DNA from 2 places in the Pseudoalteromonas undina genome. Region 2 is predicted to be linked to the other one. Evidence: riboswitches for the same ligand, from Rfam matches in the RefSeq annotation. Region 2 holds a riboswitch; the other holds the start of a gene.

Region 1 (7,640 bases), 1.9 Mb from region 2:
CTTGGCGATATTCTTGCTCGCGATAGCCATTTAAAACAGGGTTACATTGATTTTCAGCAGGAATTACTTGAGCAGGTACGTAACATCATTTTGGCCTTGCGGGATAGTGAAATTATTGCCATTGATGAACAAGATGCCATTGAACTTGCTCATACGCTAAAATTAACGGTTAGCTTTTGGACACCCTATATGAAAGCAAGAAGACTAAGTGGTGTGCTGGTTGAGCAAGATATTTACCCTGGCATTGTAAAAGTACTGACTTTATTTAAGGCTTACAGTACAGAAAAAAGCGCAAATAAAATTAATCAGTTAAGAGACAAGTACGCACTTTTAGCAAATGCTGCCCCCCAGAATCCTTAAGCCTGTTGAGTTGGTTAGTTCCTAGGCGCTAAATTTTTTGCTATAATCCGCCGCGCCCAATGCCTGGGTGCGCGAATTCCCGCAGTCTAAGAGTTGAACTATGCTTAAATTTATCGTCAAACTTCACCCTGAAATAGCCATTAAAAGCCGTTCAGTCCGTAAACGCTTTACCAAAGTGTTAGAAAATAACATTAAAATTGTATTGCGTCGTGTTGACGAAAAAGTACAAGTACGTAATAACTGGGATAATATTTCAGTTGTTACAAAACTAGATGATGCTCAAACTCGCCTTGATTTTATTGATAGCTTGCAGCGCATTCCTGGCATCGTACAGTTTATTGAAGTGACCGAAACAGACTTTAAAACCCTTGATGACATCTATCAAAAAACCATTGCGTTAGTTGGCCACACTATTATTGGTAAAACCTTTTGTGTACGTGCTAAGCGCATAGGTCAACATGATTTTACTTCAACTGAACTAGAGCGCTACGTTGGTGGCGGGCTTAATCAACATGTTGAAGGAGCTCGAGTAAAGCTAAGCCGCCCTGAGGTAACGATTCGTTTAGAAATTAAAGACGAAAAAGCCTACATAGTGACGCAAACCCATTTAGGAATGGCGGGCTTTCCACTGCCAACACAAGACGATGTATTATCGCTTATGTCTGGTGGATTTGATTCTGGCGTTGCCAGTTATCAGATGATCCGTAAAGGCGCTCGTACACACTTTTTATTCTTTAACTTAGGTGGTGCTGCCCACGAAATTGGGGTTAAGCAAGCGAGCTACTACCTATGGAAACAATACAGCTCTACGCATAAAGTTAAGTTTATTACTGTTGATTTTGAACCAGTTGTTGCGGAAATTTTAGAAAACGTTGAGAACAGCCAAATGGGTGTTGTGCTTAAACGTATGATGATGCGAGCGGGTAGTGCCGTTGCTGAAAAACTAAATATTCAAGCTTTGGTAACGGGTGAAAGTATAGGTCAGGTGTCTAGCCAAACCTTAGCTAACTTAAGTGTGATTGACCGTGTAACCGAAACGCTGATTTTACGTCCACTTATCCAACATGATAAGCAAGAGATCATTAATATAGCGCGCCAAATAGGCACTGCAGAAATGGCAGAAACGATGCCTGAATACTGTGGTGTGATCTCTAAAAAGCCGACGGTTAAAGCCAAAATTGAAGTCATTAAAGCAGAAGAAGAGAAGTTTGATTTTGATGTATTAAATACCGTTATTGATAACGCCCGTGTTATGGATGTGCGCGATATCGATGTTGAAGCTAAGCAAGAGCTTAAAGAAGCTGAGTCAGTTACAGAGTTACCAGAGGGAGCGGTTGTTGTTGATATTCGCTCACCTGAGGAAGAAGATGCCGCTCCGCTTGAAATTGATGGTATTGAAGTTATTCATTTACCGTTTTTCCGTTTAGCAACTAAGTTTGGTGATTTACCTAAAGGTAAAGACTATTACTTATATTGCCAAAAAGGGGTAATGAGCCAGTTACAAGCACTTATTCTTCACGAAGAAGGCTTTACCACTGTAAAAGTCTATCGTCGTTAATGGCTAAATATTTTAAAAGCGCGGATTTATTCCGCGCTTTTTTTTGTCAGAATTTCAGCAAGTAAAGCGTCGTTATACGGGGTCGCAATATTATGTCGCTTGCCTTGCTCACTAATATAACCACAAATTGCCATGATCTCAGTTTGCCTATTATGCAAAACGTCTTGATGCATAGATGAGTAATTCTCTGTCGTTAAACTCATTACCTTGTAGGCGCGCTCGAGAGCATCGATAAGCTTAATATTAAGTTTAAGCGCGGTCGCAATATGGCACGCCTCTGTTAATAAATTAATAATTGAGCTATTAAACTGTGGCGCACGCAACTGGCCATTTTTTATATTGTACAGAGCGGTTAATGGATTTATGGCAATATTAACTAGTAGCTTTTCAAACCTAAGTTGCTCAATATTGTTGCTGACAATTAATTGCGGAATAGTGTGTAATTGCGCACTAAACTGTTGAAGATTTTGCATAGCTAGTTGATTACAGCCCCCTAATACACTTTGTCCATTTCCGGTATGCTGCACAATATTAGGGTTTGATTTGAACCCAGCCATGCTGGTGGTTAAAAAGTACAACGACTGCTGCTGTGTTAACTGTGCATTTAATTGTTCAACATTACCCATGCCATTATGACTCAGTACAATATGGGTATTATTACCAAGATAAGGCTTTACTTGGGCATAGGCTTGTTGCACTGCAAACGCTTTAACAGTGAATAAAACAATGTCAAACTCGGGAGCTTGGGCTAATTGCTGTTGTGAGATGAAAGTGGCGTTAATTTTTTCAGACGCAGCGTTACTGTGGCTGTAAAAGCGAGTATTTACTGTGCCTTTTTTGGTAAGAACATAAACTGTGTGATATTTAGCTAAGAAATGACTAAATAACAAGCCTATAGCACCATCACCAACAACGAGTATGTTAGCCATAATGCTTCTTTTTACGCAGTGTTAATAGGGCTTTAGCTAAAAAGTAGCTCGCCGCACCAATAAAGTCGGCAACAAAATCGGCCAGTGATGCTTGTCTGTAAGGGAGGCTATCTTGCATAATTTCTATTGCGGCACCATAGCCGGCTAACAGCAATATTTGTGCATATAACGGCAGTTTAAAGGCTTTATCCATTATAATGGCAAGTAAAAAGAAAATACCAAAATGCGCCACTTTATCTACATGCGGAAATAAGTTTGCAGCCCCTTTTACCTCTTTAGCAAATAAGAAGGTAAATGCGACAATACTAATTAAAAAAATAGCTTGGTAAACACGCCTCGTCACAAAAAATCCTAAAATCGTATAAAAAAGAAGCCTCAGTATATCAAACTAAATTAGTATCGCACCTGAACAAGATGCAGAAAAATGTAAAGATTTATCATTTTAACGTTATAATTGCCGCATAAAATTAAGATTAGCTAGTTAGGAGAACATCATGCCTTCATTTGATATTGTATCTGAAGTAGAAATGAACGAAGCACAAAACGCGGTTGATAACGCCAATCGTGAATTAGAAACACGATTTGATTTTAGAGGGGTCGATGCCTCAATTGAATTAAACGATAAAACAATTAAATTAAAAGCTGAAGCAGATGCTCAGGTTATGCAGTTGTTTGATATTTTAGCTGGAAAAGTTTCAAAGCGTGGAATGGATGTTGCGAGCCTAGAACTTCAAGAGATTTCTCGCGCAGGCAAAAATGTTTTTCGTAACGTTGCACTAAAGCAGGGTATCGAAAAAGATATGGCTAAAAAAGTAGTAAAAGCCATTAAAGATTCTAAAGTAAAAGTGCAAGCGGCTATTCAAGGCGAAGAAGTACGCGTAACGGGTAAAAAGCGTGATGACTTACAAGCTGCTATGCAAGTTGTACGCACTGCCGATTTAGGTCAGCCATTTCAGTTTAAAAACTTCCGCGATTAATTTATTGTTTCGAGCTAGGCACTATAGGCGCTTAGTTCAAAGCAACATGTATTTAGCCAAACACGTTATATTGTTTGGCTTTTTTATTTTTGGACCTATGATAATTATCGAGCATCGAGCATCGAGCATCGAGCATCGAGCATCGAGCATCGAGCATCGAACCCCAAACCCCGATTTGTAGATGTTTAGACGTCCGTTGACATTTTTTAGTAAACAGATAACAATAGCTGCCTATTTTCAAGGTGCTTGCTAAACACTTCAACGGTGTGATTTTTTTAGTAGGATAATCGGGAAGTTGGTGCGTTTTCATTGATGAAGTCAATCCCAACACTGCCCCCGCAACGGTAAAGTTATGCTGTATTAAATTATGGTAACTGAGTCCGGAGACCGGCCTTGATGTAATCTTACTTATTAACATCTTTGCGGTGGGCAGAGATAGGGAACATCATGATAAATAAAACTGCATTGGGTGTGGCTATTTCGGCTGCGCTGTCTTTTTCTGCATCTGCAGAGCAAACAATTGAAAGAATAACCGTTACTGCAAATAAATTTGAACAACCTATAAATGATGTATTAGCAAGTGTGGCAGTTGTCGACCGCGCTGATATTGAAAAAGCGAATTACCGAGACTTACCTGCAATATTAAATACCATTGCTGGTATTGATATTGTCCGTAACGGCGGATTAGGTCAAAAAGCAGATATATTTGTTCGCGGTGCTAGCGCTAAATATGCCTTAGTATTGGTTGATGGCGTAAGAGTGAGCGATGCAAGCTCAGGTAGTGTATCGCTAACTAATATTCCAGTTAATAGTATCGAGCGTGTTGAAGTTATTAAAGGTGCCAGAGCAGCTATTTATGGCTCTGATGCGGTAGCCGGAGTAATTAATATCATTACCCGTAAAGCCTCAAATAATACGCTTTCGGCTACTTTGGGCAGTCATAGTTACAGTAATTATCAGCTTGCTGGTGGGCTTGCAAAAGAGGCGCTTAGCTTTAATTATAATCTAGGCTATGAAGAGACAGATGGTTTTGATGTTACTGGCAAAGACCCTGTGGCTGAATACACCAAAGATCACGATGATGATGGCTACAAAAATAAAAACATTGGCTTTAATTTAGCGTATGAACTGGCTGAACTAGGTAAGTTGAGCTTACAGTCTCAGTACAGTGAAGGTGAAGCGCAGTATGATAACGCATGGGGTAACGATGCCTACGATTTTGAAAACTATACCGCTAAGCTAGGCTGGAAAAAAGCCTCAGAAATATATACCCAAAGTACTTCATTGAGTATATCGCAAGAAGAAAATACTCAAACTGGCACCGATGTTCAGCAAGTGTATAGCACAGAGCGTGTTGAGTTTGAATACCGAGGGCTTTATAGCCTAACGAAAGAGCTTGATTTATCAGGTGGTTTTAATTACTTGTCTGAGGATTTATCAAACTCGTCAGCAACGTCATCAGAAGAAAAACGCGATAACAACGCATTGTTTATAGGCGCGTTTTATAGTCATGAACAATGGTTAGCAAATGCGGTTATCAGAACCGATGATTATGACTTTCACGGCCGTGCCAATACTTACAGTACTGGGCTTGGATATAAAGCGAATCAGTATGTAACGGTACGTTTAAATCATGGCACCGCATTTAGGGCGCCGTCTTTAATTAATGCGTTTGTAACTAACAGCCCATACTATCTACCAAATAATAATATTAAGCCAGAGGAAGCCTTAAACAATGAGTTTGGTGTTACCCTAGAAACTCAATGGGGACGTTATGATATTGCTATTTTCGATAACCGTATCAATAATTTAATTAGTAATAATTATGATGCAGACTCAGGTAAATATATTGCAACTAACATAGATAAAGTATCTATGCAGGGGATAGAATTATCGGCTGAGTTTTCAGCGTTAGGCTTTGAACACTCTGTTAATGTTAGTTTTTTAGATGCTACAGATGAAAAGACGAATACAGATTTACCACGCAGGCCTTCAGAGTCGTTTAATTATCAACTCGCTAAGTCATGGGGCGATTTTGATGCTAGTTTAGATATGCAGTATCGCTCATCGCGTCCATCAATTGCGTATTATGATTCTGAACTCGCTGACTATACGGTATTTAATTTAGCAGCCAATTACCAGTTGCTCGATAATTTGTCGTTAGCTGCTCGAATAGAAAATATTACTGATAAGGAATATTTTACTGCAGCAACAGGGTTTGCTGCCAGTGGTGAGCTATTAGGTTATAACAGCGCAGGAAGAACTTTCTTTGTGGGGGCAAATTATCAGTTTTAATTATCACTTTTAGTTGCCGAAAAACAAATAGCCCAGCAAATTGCTGGGCTATTTGGTTAGCGCTTTAAAGCACTTTATTCACTTAAAAACTCGCTAAATTCGGTTTCAAACTTGTGCAACTTAGGCGCAATTAAAATACTACAGTAGCCTTGTTCTGGGTTTTCATTGTAATAGTCTTGATGAAAACTTTCAGCAGGGTAAAAAGTGGTTGCTGGGCTTACCTCTGTTACTATAGGCTCGCTAACATGAGTTTGCAGCTCTGCAATAACGGCCTGTGTTTGCAATTGTTGTTGCTGATCATGGTAATACACAACGCTGCGGTATTGAGTACCTATATCGTTACCTTGGCGATTTAACTGGGTGGCATCATGCAAGGTAAAAAACATTGCGAGTAAGGTTTCAAAGCTTATCACACTAGAATCAAATTCAACCTTAACCACTTCGGCATGTCCGCTGTTGCCTGTGCAAATGGCTTTGTAGGTTGGGTTATCAGTATGTCCACCCGTGTAACCAGAACAAACACTGAGTACCCCTCTAACACGCCTAAATGCCGCATCAATACACCAAAAACAGCCGCCGCCTAGTGTTGCTACCTGTGTGGTCGAACTCATAAGTACTTCCTCAATTATATGGTTATATGCACCAAAATAGCGCCGTAACAGCTAATTACGACGCTCAGAGTGACTTAGATCTCTTTAAGTGGTTTTTCAGCTGCTTGTTTATCTAGCTTTTGCTGTAAAAACTCTGGTGATTGTGTATTTCGCGCTAGTGCGTAATAGGCAGCTGGCACCACAAACAGAGTCAGTATGGTGGCAACCGTTACGCCGGTAAATACCACCACACCAATTACCATTCTACTTTCCGAGCCAGGCCCTGAGGCGAGTACCAAAGGTACTGCACTCATAACTGTGGTTAGGGAGGTCATTATAATAGGACGTAAACGCTGGGTAGCGGCTTGTAAAATAGCTTCACTAAATTCCAACCCTTTATCACGTAACTGATTGGTAAATTCAACAATCAGAATACCGTTTTTAGCGCTTAACCCGATAAGCATCACAATACCAATTTGGCTGTATATATTAAGTGTTAAGCCCATACTCCACAGGCCAAACATAGCGCCCATTAGCCCAAGTGGAACGGTGAGCATAATAACAAGCGGATGCATAAAGCTTTCAAACTGAGCAGCGAGTACTAAAAAGGTCACGGTCAATGCCAGCACAAACACATAGGTCATGGCTGAGGCACCTTCATAAAACAATTGTGACTCACCTTTGTAATCAATGGCGCCATCAATGTCATTTTCTTCTGCGGCAACATTGTTTAAAAAGTTTAGTGCTTGTTCTAGCGTATAGCCATCAGCTAAGTTGGCACTTAGAGTAATTGCACGCATACGATTATAGCGATTTAAACGCGAGGCGGTGGCTTCTTCTTTCAAGCTTATAAGGCTGTCGAGTGGCACCAATTCATTGCTGCGAGATTTAAGGTAAATATTTGAAATATCAGTAGGGTTTGCAAAGTCTT
Region 2 (7,640 bases):
TGGCTCAACTGCTTTGTTATACAAGCTTTTTAAAACAACACCGTGCTGTTCTAAAATACTTGCCTCTAACAGGGTAAAGTGTCCGCTGCGACTAAATCCGCGTGGAAAGTTTTGATCATCATAAAACTGACGTTGACTAACAAATGCTTGACGAAGTAGTGAAATATCATTGCTCATAGCTGTACCCTCATACCAATTATTAGCTGGAGTATGGTACATAATCGCTATTTTTTTAAACAAAAAATTTTTATCGTGAGGATAAAAAATTGGACATAGATTTATTAAAAACATTTGTTGAAGTGGTGCGTACTCGCCATTTTGGTAAAGCGGCAGAAAACCTATACATAACGCAGTCTGCAGTGAGTTTTCGAATTCGTCAATTAGAGCAGGGCTTAGGCGTAAATTTATTTATTCGCCAGCGCAATAATATTCAACTCACCGCCCCTGGTGAGCGCTTGTTGCCGCATGCTCAAATGATTATTACTGGAATGCAAAGGGCCAAAGTGGATGTTGCACTTGCAGATAATATGCATAAGCAAATCAGCTTGGCTGGGACTCCTAATATTTGGGATGCGTTTTTACAGTTTGGTATTACAAATATAGTATCGGCTATGCCCGGTGTATCTTTGGTGGCAGAGGTAAAAGCACAACAAGAGAGCACTCGATTACTATTAGAGCGCACCCTTGATCTAGCCATTTTATTTGATCCACCAAAAGTAGACGAACTCGTTGTTGAACGAATTTGTGAACTACCTATTATTCCGGTTAGTGGCTACGACACCGCAACAGGCGATAACTTTTTTGATAATCAATATGTTTATGTTGATTGGGGAACTACGTTTTCTCTTTGGCATGCCCGTCAATTTACCGGTAAAACGCCGCCTTATTTTAGAACCAGTACCGGACGTATAGCGCTTGATTTAATACTGCAATGTGGCGGTAGTGCGTTTATTCCACAGGTATTAGTTAAAGATCATTTAGAAAAAGGCGAACTTTTTCATGTAAAAGGGGTAGAAAATACGTCAAGAGATGTATTTGTTGCCTATCATAGAGATAACGAACAGAAAGAGTTAATAGAAACTCTGGTTAATTTGCTGTCGCAAATGACACCGAGTTTATTGAAACAAAGTAAGTAGTCGTTAAGCGGTATATTTTAGATGTTATTTTGATTTCAGATTTAATGCAGTTTTATTAACTTAAAAAGACAAAAATGTGTCCTTTGTAATATTTTTGTCATTTAGTGGTGACACACTGCTGCTGTTTTAAAAATTAGTCTATTGTGATTATCGAGGAAATAACATGAAATTTGCAAAATCGAGCTTATGCTTAGCCTTACTTAGTGGTTTATCTTTTAATGCGCTTGCAGAAGTAGACATTTACGGTAAAGCGAATGTAACCGTTCAATCATCTGACGATGGTGAAGGGTCGTTTACTGAAATTAAAAGTAATGCATCTCGTTTCGGACTTAAAGGGTCTGAAAAAATTTCAGACGGTTTAGAAGCTGTTTATAAGTTTGAATTTCAGGTTGATGTGTCGGATGCTGACTCAAAAGGCGATAAAGATAATATTTCAGCACGTAATCAATATGTAGGTTTTAAAGGTTCATTTGGTCAGGTAGTAATAGGCCGTAACGATACAGCGCTAAAGCAGGCGCAAGGTAAACTTGATTTATTTAATGACCTTGAAGGTGATATTAAAAACACTTTTAAAGGTGAAAACCGCTTAGGTAACTCAGTATCTTACGCTTCAAACTCATATGAAGGCTTTAAAGTATTAGCTTCATTTATTGCAGAAGATGATAAAGATGCCAAAAATGGTTACTCAGTGGCGTTAACTTATGGTGATGCTGGCCTTAAAAAGAGCGCTGTATATGCTGCTGTTGCTGCTGATAGTGAAGTAAATGGTTACGACGTAGTACGTGCAACAGTTCAAGGTAAAATTGAAGACTTTAGACTTGGTGCAATGTACCAAACACAAGAAAAAGTAGACGGTAGCGCTGAAGCTGACGGTTACTTAGTGAATGCAGCTTACCTAATGGGTAGCAACACTTTTAAAGTGCAATATCAAACAATGGATTTTGATGACAGCGATGATAAAAGTGCAGTATCGGTAGGTGTTGATCACAAGCTAAACAAAAATCTTAAGGTGTTTGGCTTTTACTCAAGTTTTGATATGGACAACAACGTTGACCAAGATTACCTAGGTTTAGGTATGGAATATAAGTTTTAACTAAACCTCAGTTAAAACACTCCCTTTTAACCGCACTCAGCTGAGTGCGGTTTTTTTTGCTTTAAATTATTTACTTATCTGCGCATAATAGCCAAGCATTTGGAATGAGGTGAAACTCCTCAACTATACCCGTAACTGTAATCAGTTTTACTGTAAGTCAGATACAAGTGCCTTAAAACTTCATATAACGAGCGGGTTAACTCATTTTCTTTTTGGTACTTGTGGTACTGAGTGTGGGTTTTCCCTGCCTAGGATAATTTTTTGCACACTCAAACCGCTAAAAAAACTGCACTTCTAACCGTTAATAATGTCTCTTGGCGAGTGGGTAACACCTTAATCCTTGAGCAAATTAATTTGAGTATTGAGCGTGGCAAGTTTGTTGGCTTAATTGGTCCTAATGGTGCGGGAAAATCGAGTTTACTGCGTTGCTTGTATCGATTTAATCAGCCGTCAGCGGGAGAGGTTAAATTTAATAACACCGATATTTGGCAACTAAAAAGCGAAGACTACGCCAAGCAAGTTGCCGTTGTGCTACAAGAAACACCGTCGCAATTTAACCTCTCGTTATTCGATGTTGTGGCTCTAGGGCTTACGCCACATAAAACGCTATTCAGTTCGACCACCCAAGCAGATAAACAAAAAATAGCTCAGGCTATTAGCCATGTGGGGCTTGAATCTCATAGTACTCAATTATTTGATTCGCTATCTGGCGGTGAAAAGCAACGAGCCTTTATTGCCCGCGCTATTGTGCAGCAACCGCAACTTCTTATTATGGATGAACCAACTAGTCACCTTGATGTGAAATATCAAATTCAACTGATGGAGCTGGCTAAATCTCTAGGGATCACGGTATTTGCGTCATTTCATGACTTAAATTTAGCTGCTGCTATGTGTGATGAGTTAGTGGTTATTAAAAATGGAAAAGTTGTTGATGCAGGTAAGCCAAATAAAGTGGTCACTGAGCAGATGCTGGATGAGGTGTTTGGCGTTTGTGCACAAGTGAGCACTCACCCTCAATCAGCAGCTTCGGGTGAGGCTATTCCTTATATTACTTATTATTATGGATACCAATAATATGACGGTTTTTTCTAACCATACCGTTGCATTAATCGCTGCGCTACTATGCGCACTATTAAGTTTATTTATTGCACTGAGTTTTGGTGCGGCACCCACGTCGCTCGCTGATGTTTACCAAAGCTTAACCTTTTCAAACGAGGCTTCATTTACCAGCCGTATTATTATTGAATTAAGAATGCCACGTACTTTACTGGCTTTTTTAGCTGGGAGTGGCTTAGCGATTGCAGGTTTAATACTACAAACAGTCACCCGTAACCCCTTAGCAGATCCTTATTTATTTGGTATTTCGTCCGGCGCTTCATTAGGTGTGGTTATACTAATGTCTTTTGTGGGAGCTGGGGCGGGTATAGCGCTATCTGGGGCGGCATTAACCGGTAGTTTAGTGGCGATGGGATTATTAATTTTAATTGCTGGCAGCCAGCGTAATGCCCAAGTTGAATCGATGTTATTGGCGGGGGTAGCCCTATCATTTTTATTTAGTGCTTTTACTAGTTTGCTACTTTATTGGAGCGATCCACAAGCGGTCGCGGCTATTTTATTTTGGACTTTAGGTAGTTTTGCTAAAGCACAGTGGCAGTCGCTGCTGTTACCTGTCTTAGTCATTATAGTTTGTACAATAATCATGTTGGGTTTTAGGCGCCAGCTTAATGCCATGTTGTTAGGCGATGAAAGTGCGACAACGCTTGGCGTAAGAGTACATCGTTTTAGAATTTTAATGCTTATTTTAAGCTCGTTGATCACGGCCGTGTTAGTTGCCAACTGTGGTGGTATTGGTTTTGTTGGCTTGATGGTGCCACACATAGTGCGCTTTTTTATCTCTCAAGGTAGCCGCGTTGGATTATTAATGACCGGGTTAGTCGGGGGAATATTTATGGTGTGGGTCGATGTGCTCGCTCGCTCACTATTAAGTAATCAAGAGTTGCCAATCGGGGTGATCACGGCGGCTATCGGCAGTCTATTCTTTTTAAGTATATTGTATTTTCGTAAGCGCCAGCTGGTGGTTCAATAATGAAAACACTAATGGTACAAGGCACTACCTCAGATGCGGGTAAAAGCACCTTAGTTGCAGCGCTTTGCAGAGTGTTTGCCAATCAAGGTGTTAATGTTGCGCCGTTTAAACCGCAAAACATGGCGCTTAATAGTGCCGTAACTCACGATGGCGGTGAAATTGGTAGAGCCCAAGCATTACAAGCCGTTGCAGCAAAAGTAGCACCTGAAATAGACTTTAACCCGATATTACTCAAACCCAATAGTGATACCGGCGCGCAAGTTATTATTCATGGTAGGGCTATCAGCAATATGGAAGCCGACTCTTACCATGACTATAAAAAAGTGGCTATGGAAGCGGTATTAACCTCGCATAATCGTTTAGCTAAACGCTTTGACTTATTGTTGGTTGAAGGGGCTGGTAGCCCAGCTGAAATTAACTTACGCGCAAACGATATCGCCAATATGGGCTACGCCGAAAAGGTCGATTGCCCGGTTATTATTATTGCTGATATTGATAAAGGGGGTGTGTTTGCTCACTTAGTAGGGACTTTGGCGCTATTAAGCGAATCAGAGCAAGCACGGGTAAAAGGCTTTGTGATTAATCGTTTTCGTGGTGACATTAGCCTATTACAAGGCGGGTTAGATTGGCTTGAAGAGTACACAGGTAAACCTGTGTTAGGGGTGTTACCCTACCTACACGATTTAGCACTTGATGCCGAAGATGCCGTTGCCATAGATAATAATGTGACCGAAGCCAGCATTAATATTGCGGTGCTGCTAGTGCCTCATATTAGTAACCATACCGATTTTGATGCACTGCGATTACACCCACATATAAATATAACCTATGTGCGCCATACTCAAACAATTCCTGATGTTGATTTAATTATTGTGCCTGGCAGTAAAAATGTACTTAGCGATTTGGTATTTTTAAAAAATGAAGGCTGGGATCAGCAAATAAAACGCCATTTACGCTATGGTGGCAAAGTATTGGGTATTTGCGGCGGTATGCAAATGCTAGGTAATACGATTTGTGACCCTAATGCGGTGGAATCATCATTAGGGCAAATAGCTGGGTTAGCGCTTAGCGATTTTGATACGTTATTGGGTGAGCAAAAAGTGCTAAGCCAAGTAAATGCAATACTCAATTTAAACCAGCAGCAGGTTGCTTGTCAGGGTTACGAAATACATGCTGGGATCAGTAAAGGTCAAGCGCTCAACAAACCACTTATTCGCTTTAACAAACACCCAAATGGCTTTGAAACTGATGGTTTTATTAGTGATGATAATGCTATTGCTGGTACTTATTTACATGGCTTATTTGACAACGCAGCCGCTACAGAACTGCTATTAAAGTGGCTAAAACCAGACAGTGAAATTAGTGCTATCAGCATCAATGAACATCGCGAGCGCCAGCTAGAACGCCTCGCTGAAATGTGCCAAACACATTTAAACATTGAACAAATTATTAAAATTTACCAAGGACATAACAATGACTGAATCAACAAACGACAAGCACCAACAGCGCCAGCAAAAAGTAAAAGAACAAGTTGATGCTCGAGTAGCAGCGGCACAGCAAGAAAAAGGCATTTTTCAGGTTATTACTGGTAATGGCAAAGGTAAATCAACCTCTGGTTTTGGTGTGGTTGCACGCTGTGTTGGCCATGGTAAAAAGGCCGCGGTATGTCAGTTCATTAAAGGTACATGGGAATGTGGTGAGCGTAATTTACTACAAGGTGCTGGAGTTGAATTTGCTGTTATGAACACAGGTTTTACTTGGGATACGCAAAATAAAGAGGCCGATACTGCGGCAGCACAAGCAACATGGCAAGAGTCAAAGCGGATGCTAAGCGACAGCAGTATCGATGTGGTATTACTCGATGAGCTCACCTATATGGTGACCTATGGCTATATCGACCTTGAGGAAGTGGTTGCTGCAATTAACAACCGACCTGCAATGCAATCGGTAATTATTACTGGCCGTGCTGCGCACCGTACCTTAATTGAGCTGGCCGATACCGTAAGTGAAGTGCGTAATGTAAAGCATGCGTTTGAGTCGGGCGTAAAAGCACTAAAAGGCTTTGATTACTAATGTTAAAACGCATTATTCTTGGGCTGTTATTGTTTGCTGTTTATGTACCTCAAGTATTAGCCGACAAGCCGCTTCGTATTGTGGCTTTGGCACCACACATAGTCGAAAATTTATATGCTATTGGGGCGGGTGATCTAATAGTGGGCACGCTGGATTACGCAGATTACCCACAAGAGGCGACTAAAATTGAGCGTATCGGCGGCTATAATGGCATTTCTATCGAAAAGTTACTCATGCTCAAGCCTGACATGGTCATTGCGTGGAAAAGCGGTAATCAGGCAGAAGATTTAGCACAAATTAAGCGACTAGGGATTGAATTGCATTTAAGTAATCCACGCTCTATTGAAGGCGTAGCTAAGGAAATACTAAAATTAGGTCAATTAACCGGTCATATTGAGCAAAGTAAAAAAGTAGCTGAGGCATTTACAGTTAAGCTCAACGCAATTAAAGCCGCGCAGCATAATAAAACCATGCTTACTGGGTTTTATCAGCTGTGGCCAGAGCCTATGATGACGGTATCAAAAAATACCTGGATAAATCAGTTAATCGAAACCTGCCAAGTAACCAATGTATTTGCCGACAGCGACACAGATTACCCACAAATCAGCATTGAAAACGTGATAGTGACTAAGCCACAAGTTATTATTATTCCTGATGAAAAATCAAAACGGGTAATACCTACAGTTAATTGGCAGCAATGGCCTGAAATTCCGGCGGTTAAATATGAGCAATTTATTAGTGTTAACGCGGATTTATTACATCGTTTTTCCCCTAGAATGCTTGATGGGTTAGCACAAATGTGTGACAAAATTGAGGTATCTAGAGAACTTATTAAGAGTCAATTATGAGCAACTGGTCATCTTTTTTAAATCACGAACTTAGCCAAGCATATATGCAGCAAACCCTTGAATATGTTGCGAATAAACGATCAAACGGTATTGCTGTGTATCCACCAGAACCGCAGGTGTTTAGTGCATTTGATGCAACTCCACTTAGCGATATTAAAGTGGTTATATTAGGCCAAGACCCTTACCATGGAGAAGGGCAAGCGCATGGCTTGTGTTTTTCTGTATTGCCTGAAGTTAAAAAGCTCCCGCCTTCACTTAAAAATATTTATAAAGAGTTAGTGACTGACATTAATGGTTTTATTACGCCAGAGCATGGCTATTTACAAAGCTGGGCAGATCAAGGCGTGTTTTTGCTTAATACCGTATTAACAGTAGAGCAAGGCCAAGCCCATTCCCATAAACAT

What was found. Region 2 has a riboswitch for cobalamin ahead of PUND_RS04710 (ABC transporter ATP-binding protein). Riboswitches for the same ligand answer to the same signal wherever they lie in the genome.
Region 1: it holds a riboswitch for cobalamin, as region 2 does, so the genes downstream of both, PUND_RS13385 (TonB-dependent receptor domain-containing protein) here and PUND_RS04710 (ABC transporter ATP-binding protein) in region 2, are expected to answer to the same signal.

What each region holds. Positions count from the first base shown of each region.
Region 1 is NZ_AHCF03000003.1:2,111,582-2,119,221, reverse strand. It holds gene PUND_RS13410 (TetR/AcrR family transcriptional regulator) at 1-360, shown strand, start outside; gene thiI (tRNA uracil 4-sulfurtransferase ThiI) at 461-1,918, shown strand; gene PUND_RS13400 (ketopantoate reductase family protein) at 1,945-2,847, opposite strand; gene PUND_RS13395 (VanZ family protein) at 2,840-3,190, opposite strand; gene PUND_RS13390 (YajQ family cyclic di-GMP-binding protein) at 3,342-3,824, shown strand; cobalamin riboswitch at 4,069-4,234, shown strand; gene PUND_RS13385 (TonB-dependent receptor domain-containing protein) at 4,272-6,119, shown strand; gene msrA (peptide-methionine (S)-S-oxide reductase MsrA) at 6,194-6,730, opposite strand; gene PUND_RS13375 (efflux RND transporter permease subunit) at 6,805-7,640, opposite strand, start outside.
Region 2 is NZ_AHCF03000003.1:244,094-251,733, forward strand. It holds gene PUND_RS04695 (MaoP family protein) at 1-177, opposite strand, end outside; gene PUND_RS04700 (LysR family transcriptional regulator) at 267-1,136, shown strand; gene PUND_RS04705 (porin) at 1,300-2,229, shown strand; cobalamin riboswitch at 2,279-2,416, shown strand; gene PUND_RS04710 (ABC transporter ATP-binding protein) at 2,491-3,303, shown strand; gene PUND_RS04715 (FecCD family ABC transporter permease) at 3,305-4,315, shown strand; gene PUND_RS04720 (cobyric acid synthase) at 4,315-5,796, shown strand; gene cobO (cob(I)yrinic acid a,c-diamide adenosyltransferase) at 5,789-6,388, shown strand; gene PUND_RS04730 (cobalamin-binding protein) at 6,388-7,236, shown strand; gene ung (uracil-DNA glycosylase) at 7,233-7,640, shown strand, end outside.